DNA from 3 places in the Paenibacillus riograndensis SBR5 genome. Region 1 is predicted to be linked to each of the others. Evidence: riboswitches for the same ligand, from Rfam matches in the RefSeq annotation. Region 1 holds a riboswitch; each other region holds the start of a gene.
What was found. Region 1 has a riboswitch for cyclic di-GMP ahead of PRIO_RS35340 (choice-of-anchor A family protein). Riboswitches for the same ligand answer to the same signal wherever they lie in the genome.
Positions count from the first base shown of each region.

Region 1 (4,289 bases):
CAGCTCGGAAATAATGCCCGTCTCCCGGGCATAGGCATGAAATTGAGCCGCCCCGTGCGGAGTGACCCGGATTTCCGACGAGCTGTTGCCGCCCAGCACCGGCCTATCCTGGATGATACAGACACCGGCTCCCTGCCGGGCTGCCGCCACGGCTGCGCAGACACCCGCCAATCCTCCACCGCATACCACCACATCATAAACTTCCTGCCGCATCTTCATGATTATCCGCCCTTTCATCATATTACCGTTAATTTTAAACGGATATGGAGGGGAGGAATATCAACAAATCTGGCTGATCTTATGTACAAAACTGGTCGATCGGGTTGGTTGCCGCAGGACAGTGTATAACGCTTATATCTATAAAAATCAGGATAAATCCGTTATAATAAATAGAAAAGTAAATTCAATAAATAGGAGAAATGAGCAATTTGAGGAATAAATACATATTTATCTTCACGTTTACCTGTTTCGCGGCTTTCCTCCTGTTATTTCTGCAGCCGGCGCTCGTCCATGCGGCGGATGCAGGAACAATGGTGGACAGCGGCACAAAAGAACGGCTAATGGAGCAGTATGGACTTGAGCCGCCCAAGCCTTCTTTTTCCATGGGCTGGACTGGAATGGATGGCGGGATGAGTACACCGCTTCAAGTCTTTTTAGCAATCTGCGGGCTGGCGGCCAGTCCTTATTTAGTTGTAATCTGGAATTTTATTCTACTCCGGTTCTCGTAAAAGTTGCACAGAATCCCATTGCGTCATACAATACAGTAGTAGAAAGCACACACATTGCGCAGGCAGGGGCTTTGCTCCTTCTACAGCATCCCGATAACTATAAGCGGTGCAGCTTTCCGGATGTTCGGCGGCTGCTTTTTTTGCTGTTCAGAGAGGAGAATAGGCGGAGATGAAATGTCTGACCATCCGGCAGCCCTGGGCCACATTAATTGCGCTTGGGGAAAAACAGCTCGAGACCCGTTCCTGGCAAACGGCTTATCGCGGTGAACTGGCGATTCATGCCGGAATGGGGATCGACACCACTGCCTGCAGGCAGGAGCCTTTCAAGTCGGCCTTGGCGCGGCATGGCTTTACTGTGGACAATCTCCCCCGGGGAGCTATCATCGCTACAAGCCGTCTGGCCGGTTGCTATGAGGTGACGCAAGCGGCTGCAGATGAGGGCTGGCCCGGCGGCAATGAGCTGGTTTTTGGCGATTATGCGCCAGGACGTTATGCCTGGAAGCTGGAGGATGTGACGGCGCTTGCCCGGCCCATACCGGCGAAAGGCAGGCTGAGCTTCTGGGAGTACCCTGTACTGGAGGGGGAGCAGTGACCTGCCGGGACTGCATAACCTTTTGGCGGAACAAAAAAATATTTAGCGGCCCAAGCCATGATTGGGTATGAACCGGCTGACTCGCGGGTAATCTTCTTATAGGATGTTTGGTGCTGCCACTGTCCCGCGCGATCATCAGGATGTATAAGAAAGGGCGTATGCATAGGAAATGGGAAGTCTCCTTATTGCGTGGCTTTGTATGCTGTGTTTGTATTTTTCGTTTGAGGATAAGGTAAGCCGGAAAATTATACTTCCCGTGGCCCTGGTCGTTTTTTTCGGCACACTGGGTTATTGGAAGCTTTTAATGTAATTTTTATGCAGCTATCAGCTTGTTTTCAGGTTAAGGATATATATTGAATGTACCAAACACTCCCCGGTGTTTATAAATAGCTTGCAGGGTCTTGCCAGCTCCCATGGTGAGGCCCGTTTTATTTTGTCTGGCTGATCCTTGCGCTGCATGGGGTGGATAAAATAACCACTGGTATTTATAAAAAAGGGTGATTTTATGTGATATTTTTCACAATAAAATAATAAAAATTGTTTTATATTAAAATTGAAATATAAAAGATTGAAACGTAACAAAATAAAGCACCTCAAAAGGAGAATTATGATGAGTCATGAAGGAAGTCTCCGCCGTGGGCTGGTATTCGGGTTGTTTTTGAGTATTCCGTTGTGGGTGTCCATGATTGGCTGGGTTCAGCTGCTGTAAATCCCAATTCGCTATATCCGCAATGTCTGGTTACGGGAGCGTATATAGCATTACATAGAGAAGGATGAAGAACTGCTGCCGGTTGATTCCGGGGCGGTTTTTTGTTGTGCAGTCCTAATTTGCAGGGAAGTTCTTGCTCCTTAAGGAGTACATATAGCTAGGAATAAAGGTTCTGGATAAGATTTGAAATTATAGTTCGAATATACTAAATTTTAATATTAAAAATTGCAATTAAATACAAGATCTGATACTTTGAAAAAGGCAAAAACCATTCTGTTGAGAGATTTCCTTCTGGACAGGAAGGCTGGAAATCCTTATAGATAGCGGGTTTGTCCATGTTTCAGGCAACCGCGACTTGAAAAAATAGTTAAGGAATAGATTGACAATCGGGCAGGGAAGAGGCTAAACTGAAATTAGTTCAAAAGTAACAAATGTCATAGACTACATAAGTTTTATTTAATCTATATTTCTCATGTATAAACGCAAACCGTCTGAAAGGACGGGACGCAAAGTCAGGAATCTAATGCCCGACCAGGGCTATGATCGTCCGGCCGCCGTGAAGCTGACCCTTCGTGGCGGTCTTTTTGTTGTTATAGTTTTTCCGCAAAATCATAGAATAAGTTACTAGGAGGTGCAAGGCGATTGAAAAAAAGATCACTGAAAGCAGCAGCTCTGATTCTGACAGGAGTATTAGCATTGAGCAGCACGGTTACCTGGGGATGGAATGTTAAAGCTGCGGGAAATATGCCGTATATCCCTACCCCTGTCCTGGGTGTTGCCGGCAATTTTAATGCATTTATCTTTGGAGATTTCACGCAATCTTACGATCAGATTCATGGAAGGCTCGCGGCTGAAGGAAATATTACGTTGCAGGGGTACGGTGTTTCCAAGGATGCGCCCGGCGGGGATGTGCTGGTTGCCGGCAAAAATCTCACTCTAACAGACGGAACTATATATGGGGCAGCTGTATACGGAGGCACTATAAGCACCACACGGGCGGATCTCAAGGAGACCCCCCGCCAAGGGACGCCGATTGATTTTGCGGCCGAGGAACAGTTTTTGGTCCGGCGTTCGGATGAATTGGCCGCATTGACGCAGACACAGCCTTTTGTAAAAGAATATGGAAAAATGACGATTAACGCTCCGGATGCCTATAATGTCATTCATCTGGCCGCTGCTGATTTGGCTGACGCCAACGGGCTGCAGTTCAACATAGCAGGTGATGCCACCGTCATTATTAATGTGGGCGGAAGCGCTGTGAAAATTCCCAATTTTCAATTCTGGGGAGGCAAACCCCGCAAAGTCCTGTTCAATTTCTATGAAGCTGCTTCTGTGAATATCGGGAACACGACAATCGAGGGCACGATATTGGCTCCTCATGCCAGTGTCTTTTATGATCATGCAGAGCTTCATGGCACACTGATTGCAAAAGCGTTCAGCGGTTATGTACAGATGCACCACTATCCGTATGAAGGCTCCGAACCGCCTGCAACGCCGACGCCGACGCCGAGTGCGACGGCGACACCGACGCCGAGCGCAACGGCGACACCAGCGCCGAGTGCAACGGCGACACCAGCGCCGAGCGCAACGGCGACACCGACGCCGAGCGCAACGGCGACGCCAACGCCCAGTGCGACGGTGACGCCAACGCCGAGCGCAACGGCGACACCAACGCCGACGCCGAGTGCGACGCCGACGCCGAGTGGAACGGCGACACCAGCGCCGAGTGCAACGGCGACACCGATGCCGAGTGCAACGGCGACACCGACGCCGAGTGCGACGGTGACGCCAACGCCGAGCGCAACGGCGACACCAACGCCGACGCCGAGTGCGACGCCGACGCCGAGTGCGACGGCGACACCGACGCCGAGTGCGACGGCGACACCAGCGCCGAGCGCAACGGCGACACCAACGCCGAGTGCAACGGCGACGCCGATGCCGAGTGCAACGGCGACACCGACGCCGAGCGCAACGGCGACACCAACGCCGAGCGCAACGGCGACACCGACGCCGAGCGCAACGCCGACGCCGAGTGCGACGGTGACGCCAACGCCGAGCGCAACGGCGACACCAACGCCGACGCCGAGTGCGACGCCGACGCCGAGTGCAACGGCGACACCGATGCCGAGTGCGACGCCGACGCCGAGTGCAACGGCGACACCGACGCCGAGCGCAACGGCGACACCGATGCCGAGTGCAACGGCGACGCCAACGCCGAGTGCAACGGCGACACCAACGCCGACGCCAACGTCAAGTACGA
Region 1 is NZ_LN831776.1:681,361-685,649, forward strand. It holds gene PRIO_RS02980 (FAD-dependent oxidoreductase) at 1-219, opposite strand, end outside; gene PRIO_RS02985 (hypothetical protein) at 420-728, shown strand; gene PRIO_RS02990 (ASCH domain-containing protein) at 898-1,320, shown strand; cyclic di-GMP riboswitch class I at 2,501-2,588, shown strand; gene PRIO_RS35340 (choice-of-anchor A family protein) at 2,672-4,289, shown strand, end outside.

Region 2 (4,289 bases), 3.3 Mb from region 1:
TCAGCTCAGCCAGCAGCTTGTACATAATGACTGCCGCTTCGGCTCTTGTGGAAGAATCCTTGGGCTTCAAAAACTGTCCGCTGCCCTGCACCAGCTTCTTGTCAACCGCCGCAGCTACGGATTCCCGTGCCCATTGGCTAATGGTGCCGTTGTCCTTAAATCCGGAGAGTACTGCCTGAAGCTTGACTGAGTCCGCAGCAGATGCCGGGCTGTGGGCAGTAGTGCTGTCAATCGCCCGCATCAGCATCACCATCATCTGTTCACGGGTCAGCGGAGCATTGCCGTGGAAAAGCCCTGCGTCTCCGGTTACAATTCCTGCCGCCGCTGCTGCTTCCACATACGGGTAAGACCAGTGCGCAGCGGAAACATCACGGAAGGTTGGCTTATCCGTATGTACCGGTTGGAGTCCAAGAGCTGCTGTCAGCAGCTTGGTGAATTCAGCCCGGGTCAGTACAGCTTTTGGCGCAAATACGGTTCCGTTCATTCCGTTCACGATGCCTCTTGCTGCCAGGACCTCCACATCTTGCTGTGCCCAGTGGCCTGAAATATCCGTGAATTGTGCCTCGCGCAGCATGACCGCGTACAGCCCAGAGGCTGATATCTTAGCCTGAACAAAACCGTCCTCCGCCGCAGTCACCCCGCCAATATAGCTCCAGATGCCTTTGTCCGGATTGTAGCTGTAGATTCCAAGCTTCTCCCGCTTGGACGTCCAAGGCTCCTCCTGCGGATACCGGACCGCCAACTTGGCCGGGATCAGGAATGGAGCGCTCGCTTGCACCTGCCAGGCGGAACCAGCCTTGAGCAGCTTTTTGCCGCTTGCATCCAGCAGTTCCTTCGTTTCCAGTTCAGCCTGGGCCAGGCTTACGCTGGTATTGTCCGGGAAGGTTCCAGCAGATATTTCCAGCCGTGCCCAACCATTCACTGCAGACAAGATGCCGCCTGAACTTCCAATAATCCGGCTGTCTTTGGCTCCGGTAATCACAGGGATCTTAGTCCCCGGAGCCGGACCCGGGTTAGCGTCTGGGCCTGGATTTGGGGTTGCACCTGGCGGTGGAGTCGTTTCCGGCCCAGGAGTCGGGTTGGGGTTTTCTTTTAAATCCACTGATTCTATGTAATCGTCCTTCTTGCTGTACAGCAGCTTGTTCCCGCTAATTCCGATCAGCTTCACCCCGGCATCTATCGGCAGCGGTTTTACTGCATATGTAGTGAGGTCTACCTGCTTCAGAGTGACAGCATCGTCAACCTCCTCCTGGAACACAGCTTGTTCTTCACCTATGGACATAAAGGCATATTCAGTTCCCCCGGCTTTCATCCCGGTGAGATCCACTGGCTGTGCCGTGAGGTCTTTGATGTTCAGTAGTACATATTTGCTTCCTGTGGCACTGTTTTTCTGCTTGTACAGCACGTGGCTGCCGTTAAAAACAAACCAGTCCACCGCATTCGCACCACCCAGGCTAACCAGTGGGCGGGTGACGCCACTGCTCACATCCAGCAGGCTAAGGCCCCCGTCACGGGCATTCTTGTAGACGACATTTCCGCCGGCCAGCACCGGGAAACGGCCTTCGCCCAGATCCGCTTCAACCCCGGTTGCCAGATCATGATAGATCATGCTGCCGTAATTTTTGCGTTCATACCAGACCACACCTGCGCCGTCAGTTGTCGGATTGCCGTATTGGCCGGCCTGCTTGTTGAGCTTCATCTTCTTGCCTGTCTCCAGATCGGCAGTATAGATATCCCAGTGAAGTGAAGATCCCGGCTCACTTCCCTTGTCCGCCCACACCGCAACTGCTCCATGCACATAAGGCGCATCCTTGGCGGATGGACCGGATGTAAGCACCGTATTTGCGCCACTGCGTTGATTCAGCGCGTGCACCTGCTTAACTCCGTCTGCATCCGGTTCCAGCCATAACAGCCGATCACCCGATACGCTATAGTCCGTTCTGCCCGGGTTGGCCGCCGTCACAGCCGCAGCCGAAACCGATGCCTGCCCTATGCCCAGACCACTGCCGGCAAGCCCCCCAAGCAAAATCACCGCCGCGCAAACAGCTGTAACCGTCTGCGTAAACTTCCTTTTCCTTCCGAACCTCATTCACTTCTCTCCCCCAGTGCTATTTGTAGGCACGTCAAAAAACCAAGTGCCTTGAGCGGCCCGGCTGCCCTGACATCCCTCCCGGATGAAGTAGGCCCGTGGCTTTGCGTCTCCGACTTTCGTACGGATTTGCCCTTGTTCCAAACTCGGTTTTCTGTCCTTGTATGCTTATGTAAATGAGACTTTAGATGTAGAGGACACTCTTATTATCGGAATTTATTCCTATCGACTTAAGATGTTCTATTTTTTCCTTTTTCAGGGATGCGGACAGGAAATCCGTTAATGGAGCGGAGCACGCATGGAAACTAGTAGAACAACCCGGAAGGCTAGATTGACGGATTCCTCGCCATCCATCTTGTAGATAATCAGATGGGTGCTTTACACTCGAACCTAAAGGGAACCACGACCTTACGGACTCCAGCGCCGTTATTTCAACAATCCGGGCTTTTTATTCAATCTAACGGACTCAGGAGACGCTAAGCTGGCATTTCCCGGAGCATAATGGTGGAATTGCATGAAATAGGGTCATCCGGGTCCGTAAGTGCCCGGCAAAAACCGATTTCAAGCAATTAACGGCATCTGGGTCCATTAGGGGAAGTCCCCCCTTTTTTTCAGGGGAGGCTGGGAGAACTCGATCCTCTGCTGTATGAGCCGTTTGGCTTTGTTCTCTCCTCTCTGTCCGATTCATTGCTGCGCCCCACCAAACCACACACAAAAAGCCGCCTCTCCCGAGGCGGCCTCCTACAACCGTTTATTTCACCCGTCACATTCACTGCTCATACTTACTTGCAAAAGCTGGTAACGTACTGTTTTCCTTACTTGCCTCCGCTGCCTGCTGCCTTACTTCCTTGCTCGCCTTACTTCCCGCTCGCCTTACTTCCCGCTCGTCTTGCTTCCCCCTCGTCTAACTCCCCGCTTGTACCCTGCCAGCCCATCTACTGCGCAATCTGCTCGCGGATGCTCGCGAGGATTTTCTTCTCCAGCCTCGACACCTGGACCTGCGAGATGCCGAGGCGGCTGGCGACTTCGGATTGGGTCTGGTCGCGGTAGTAGCGCAGGTAGACGATCAGGCGCTCGCGCTCGGTCAAGGCCCCGATGGCCTCATTGAGTGCGAGCTTGTCGAACCAGCGCTCCTGCGTCTCGTCGGCAATCTGGTCGATCAGCGTGATCGGATCGCCGTCGTTCTCGAAGACGGTCTCGTGGATCGAAGTCGGCGGCTTGTTGGCCTCCTGGGCGAACACGATTTCTTCGGGTGTGACCCCCAGCGCCTCCGCGACTTCGCCGATGGTCGGCAGCCGGTCCAGCGTTTTGGACATTTCGTCCTTCATTTTGCGGACCCTGTTGGCCATCTCCTTGAGAGAACGGCTGACCTTGAGGGTGCCGTCGTCCCGGAGGAAACGCTGGATCTCGCCGATAATCATCGGCACGGCATAGGTGGAGAATTTGACCTCATAGCTGAGGTCGAATTTATCTACGGACTTCAACAGTCCGATACAGCCGATCTGGAACAAATCGTCAGGCTCATACCCGCGGTTCATAAACCGCTGCACCACCGACCAGACGAGGCGGATATTGCAGTTGACCAGCGTGTCGCGGGCCAGATTATCTCCGGCTTGACTGAGTGCGATCAGACGTTTGACCTCCGCATCGTCCAAATAGGTCGGCGGAGCTTTTTTTGACTCTGCATCCATGGCTCCAACCCCTAATTGTATAAAGCTTTTTTCGAGACGATGGTTTTCTTCATTGAAATGGAGGTACCGCGCCCCGGTTCACTTGTGACTTCGAATTCATCCATGAAATTTTCCATAATCGTAAAACCCATGCCCGAGCGCTCCAGCTCCGGCTTGGACGTATACAGCGGCTGCTGGGCCAGCTCCAGATCCTCAATGCCCCGGCCCTTATCTTCAATCGTGAGATGCACAGTTTCATGCTCGATGGAGGCAGAGATGCTGACAATGCCTTCAGGATCACTGTCATACCCGTGGATAATACAGTTGGTGACCGCCTCCGACACAACCGTCTTCAGGTCATTCAGCTCCTCCATCGTCGGATCGAGCCGGGAGACAAAAGCCGCCACCACCACGCGCGCGAACGATTCGTTCTCCGACAATGCGGCAAACTGGACGTTCATGAAGTTACCCGCTTCGCTTTTAGTCATAACGCAACCTCCAAATCCGAGAGTGCAGCGCTCTCGTCGTCA
Region 2 is NZ_LN831776.1:5,335,286-5,339,574, forward strand. It holds gene PRIO_RS34040 (S-layer homology domain-containing protein) at 1-2,089, opposite strand, end outside; cyclic di-GMP riboswitch class I at 2,141-2,233, opposite strand; gene sigF (RNA polymerase sporulation sigma factor SigF) at 3,025-3,780, opposite strand; gene spoIIAB (anti-sigma F factor) at 3,792-4,247, opposite strand; gene spoIIAA (anti-sigma F factor antagonist) at 4,244-4,289, opposite strand, start outside.
Region 2: it holds a riboswitch for cyclic di-GMP, as region 1 does, so the genes downstream of both, PRIO_RS34040 (S-layer homology domain-containing protein) here and PRIO_RS35340 (choice-of-anchor A family protein) in region 1, are expected to answer to the same signal.

Region 3 (4,289 bases), 180 kb from region 1:
TGAAACCAAATATCCGCTGAAGAAAATGATCCGGTTTGCGCTGGACGGCATCACCTCTTTTTCCCACAAACCGCTGAAAATAGCCTCATACATCGGCTTTTTTCTTTCCTTTTCCAGCTTTCTGTATCTGTTCTTTGTTCTATTCCAGAAGGTGTTCACCTCATGGACGGTACCCGGCTGGGCTTCTATCGTGGGTGTGAATCTGCTGTTTAATGGCATTGTGCTGATGCTGCTTGGTGTAATCGGTGAATACATTGGGCGGATTTATGATGAATCCAAGGATAGACCGCTGTATATCGTGCGTGAGACGAGGGGCTACGGCGATGCAGAGAGCGGCGGAGAGAACGCGGGCGTACGGAAGGACAACGATTATGTCAGATAGACAGCTTAATGCAGGATTCATCCAGTTTTTAAAATTCAATGCCGTAGGTGTGCTGAATACCTTGATTGATTTTGCCATATTCACTCTCCTGCACTCACTGGGGATGATGAATGCCCCGGCACAGATCATTTCTTACAGCGCTGGTACCGCCAACAGTTTCATTTGGAATAAGAAGGTGACTTTTCGGGACCGGGACCGGGGGAGCAAGGATAGCTTTGACCGGATGCAGCTGGTAAGGTTCATTGTGCTGAACCTGGTTGTGCTGGGCATATCAGTGCTGCTTATGCATTTGCTGACCGGCCGCTTCGGCATTCAGGTGCTGGTTGCAAAAGTGCTGGTTACCGTCGTAACCGTAGTGATCAATTTTTTCGGAAGCCGGAAGTGGGTATTTTGAAAAAAATAAGCACTAGATAAAGTGAACCTGAAAAACTAACTTTCGGAGGTGATTTTCATGCGCAAGTTCTCTTACTTAATTATTCTTGCCGGGATTCTGCTGATGCTGTATCCCAAAGCAAATGAATGGTACAACGACTGGCAGCAGCAGAAGCTGCTGGAGGAAGCCGAACAGGCGTACAGTGAGATTTCGCCTTCACCGTCTCCGCAGTCAGATCTGCACAAACAATATGCTGAAGTCACCCAGCTTCTCGCCGAGGAATCTTCTGAGGGTGACCTGGCGAAAGCGACAGAAGCGCCGGCTCCCGAAATCAAGCTGGGAGGCAAGATCACAGGCATTATCCAGATCGACAAAATCAATTTGAAGCTGCCCGTACTGGAAGGGGCGACTAAAGCCAACATGAAGCATGCTGCCGCCCACATGAAGGAGACCGCGGCTATCGGGCAGGTTGGCAATGCTGCGATTGCAGCTCATAGATCGAGAACAGCAGGCAGGCTTTTTAACAGGCTCAACGAAGTTGAGGTCGGTGATACCATATCCGTGCAAACAAAGGAACAGGATTACCAGTACGTAGTGTATGATATTTCAATTGTAGAGCCTACGGATGTTTCCGTATTAAATGGACATAACGATGATAAAATACTCACTCTGATTACCTGTGATCCATTGGTCAATCCCACTCATCGCCTGATTATTCATGCCAGATTGTCTTAAATCCCAAAATAGCTGCGTCCTAAAAGCAGTATATTAAAATTTAATTAAAAAATAGTAGAAGTCTAGTGATTTGGGTCTTGAATATAGATATAAATATGATACTATATAACTATAAAAGCTAAGCACGACAACGGCAAACCTATCGAAAGGTAGGGACGCAAAGCTAAAGGGCCTTCCCGCTATGGATGGCAGCCAGCTACCGAATGAAGAGGCTTTTTTTGTTTGTTCTTAAATATGAATCTATCAATCTACATTAGAAGTAGGAACAGATAAAGCTTATACGATAACGGCAAACCTATCGAAAGGTAGGGACGCAAAGCTAAAGGGCCTTCCCAATACGAATGGCAGCCAGCTACCGAAAGGGGTTTTATCCATGAAAAAGTTCTTTTTTACGTTGTTAACATTGTTTGTAGTTGCCACTTCCGTCCAGACAGGATCAGCTGAAGCTGCCAGCACGGACACAGGCTGGTTGAATACATCGCAATTGAATCAAGGGGTTATCGCTGTTTCCTATGAAGTTCCTAAGGACAAGCGTATTAAGCTCATGATTACTAAGGACAACAATAGCTACACATATAACCTATATGCTTCTAAGCCCAATGAAACCTTCCCGCTGCAGCAAGGTAACGGTTCGTATAAAATATCTGTTCTGGAGAACACTACCGGCAATAAATACAAAGTGATGTCCTCCGAAACCGTAGACCTCAGCATGAGCGATGCGAACGACGTATACTTGAGCTCCGTACAGAATGTGAAATGGAGTTCTTCCGATAAATCAGTTCTGAAAGCTGCTCAGCTCACACAGGGGCTGACCACTGATGAACAAAAGGTAAAAGCAATATACAACTACATCGTTTCTAATGTGAAATATGACTATAGCCTAGCTTCCAGTGTTACGACTGACTACATCCCCAACAATGATAATACACTGGCCACCAAGAAGGGGATTTGCTACGATTATGCTTCATTGTTTGCAACCATGCTCCGCAGTCAAGGCATACCTACCAAATTGGTGATGGGGAATACCAGCTATGTGACTTCATACCATGCCTGGAACGAAGTCTTGCTTGACGGCAAATGGGTGACTATCGACACTACAGTTGATGCCGGTTTAGGCAAGAACAACAAAGAAACGGGATTAATTAAAGTAGCAAGCAAATACTCTGCAGCGAAATTCTACTAAGAGAAGTGAATATACAATCAACAATAGGATCTTTGGAGATAACCCGCTTAAATATTAAGTGGGTTATTTTTCTTTTTCTAAAGGGTTGCTTTTTTATATGACTATGGGGTATTATAAGTAAGCGTTGTTGGAGCGCTGCTAAGTAAATGAAGAATGATTGAATAAATTGTTCAAAAAAAGCTTGCATTGCTCAAACAAACGTGGTATATTATAAGAGTTGCTGGTGACGAGAAAATCATCGCCGACAACGAGTTTGATCTTTGAAAACTGAACAACGAGTGAGTGGGATTTCACGTAAGTGAGATCCAAAATGAGAATGCAAATTCTCGTCAGATGTTTCAAAATGAGCTATCGCTCTTTTCAATACCAATTGGAGAGTTTGATCCTGGCTCAGGACGAACGCTGGCGGCGTGCCTAATACATGCAAGTCGAGCGGAGTTTATCCTTCGGGATAAGCTTAGCGGCGGACGGGTGAGTAACACGTAGGCAACCTACCCTCTAGACTGGGATAACTACCGGAAACGGTAGCTAATACCGGATAATTCCTTGACCCACCTGGGATAAGGATGAAAGGCGGAGCAATCTGCTGCTAGAGGATGGGCCTGCGGCGCATTAGCTAGTTGGTGGGGTAACGGCCTACCAAGGCGACGATGCGTAGCCGACCTGAGAGGGTGAACGGCCACACTGGGACTGAGACACGGCCCAGACTCCTACGGGAGGCAGCAGTAGGGAATCTTCCGCAATGGGCGAAAGCCTGACGGAGCAACGCCGCGTGAGTGATGAAGGTTTTCGGATCGTAAAGCTCTGTTGCCAGGGAAGAACGTCCGGTAGAGTAACTGCTACCGGAGTGACGGTACCTGAGAAGAAAGCCCCGGCTAACTACGTGCCAGCAGCCGCGGTAATACGTAGGGGGCAAGCGTTGTCCGGAATTATTGGGCGTAAAGCGCGCGCAGGCGGCTGCTTAAGTCTGGTGTTTAAACCTTGGGCTCAACCTGGGGTCGCACTGGAAACTGGGCAGCTTGAGTACAGAAGAGGAAAGTGGAATTCCACGTGTAGCGGTGAAATGCGTAGAGATGTGGAGGAACACCAGTGGCGAAGGCGACTTTCTGGGCTGTAACTGACGCTGAGGCGCGAAAGCGTGGGGAGCAAACAGGATTAGATACCCTGGTAGTCCACGCCGTAAACGATGAGTGCTAGGTGTTAGGGGTTTCGATACCCTTGGTGCCGAAGTTAACACAGTAAGCACTCCGCCTGGGGAGTACGGTCGCAAGACTGAAACTCAAAGGAATTGACGGGGACCCGCACAAGCAGTGGAGTATGTGGTTTAATTCGAAGCAACGCGAAGAACCTTACCAGGTCTTGACATCCAACTAACGAAGCAGAGATGCATTAGGTGCCCTTCGGGGAAAGTTGAGACAGGTGGTGCATGGTTGTCGTCAGCTCGTGTCGTGAGATGTTGGGTTAAGTCCCGCAACGAGCGCAACCCTTGACTTTAGTTGCCAGCAGGTAAGGCTGGGCACTCTAGAGTGACTGCCGGTGACAAACCGGAGGAAGGTGGGGATGACGTCAAATCATCATGCCCCTTATGACCTGGGCTACACACGTACTACAATGGC
Region 3 is NZ_LN831776.1:860,908-865,196, forward strand. It holds gene PRIO_RS03760 (glycosyltransferase family 2 protein) at 1-382, shown strand, start outside; gene PRIO_RS03765 (GtrA family protein) at 372-776, shown strand; gene PRIO_RS03770 (class D sortase) at 834-1,490, shown strand; cyclic di-GMP riboswitch class I at 1,613-1,694, shown strand; cyclic di-GMP riboswitch class I at 1,769-1,850, shown strand; gene PRIO_RS03775 (transglutaminase-like domain-containing protein) at 1,864-2,673, shown strand; rRNA gene PRIO_RS03780 (16S ribosomal RNA) at 3,041-4,289, shown strand, end outside.
Region 3: it holds a riboswitch for cyclic di-GMP, as region 1 does, so the genes downstream of both, PRIO_RS03775 (transglutaminase-like domain-containing protein) here and PRIO_RS35340 (choice-of-anchor A family protein) in region 1, are expected to answer to the same signal.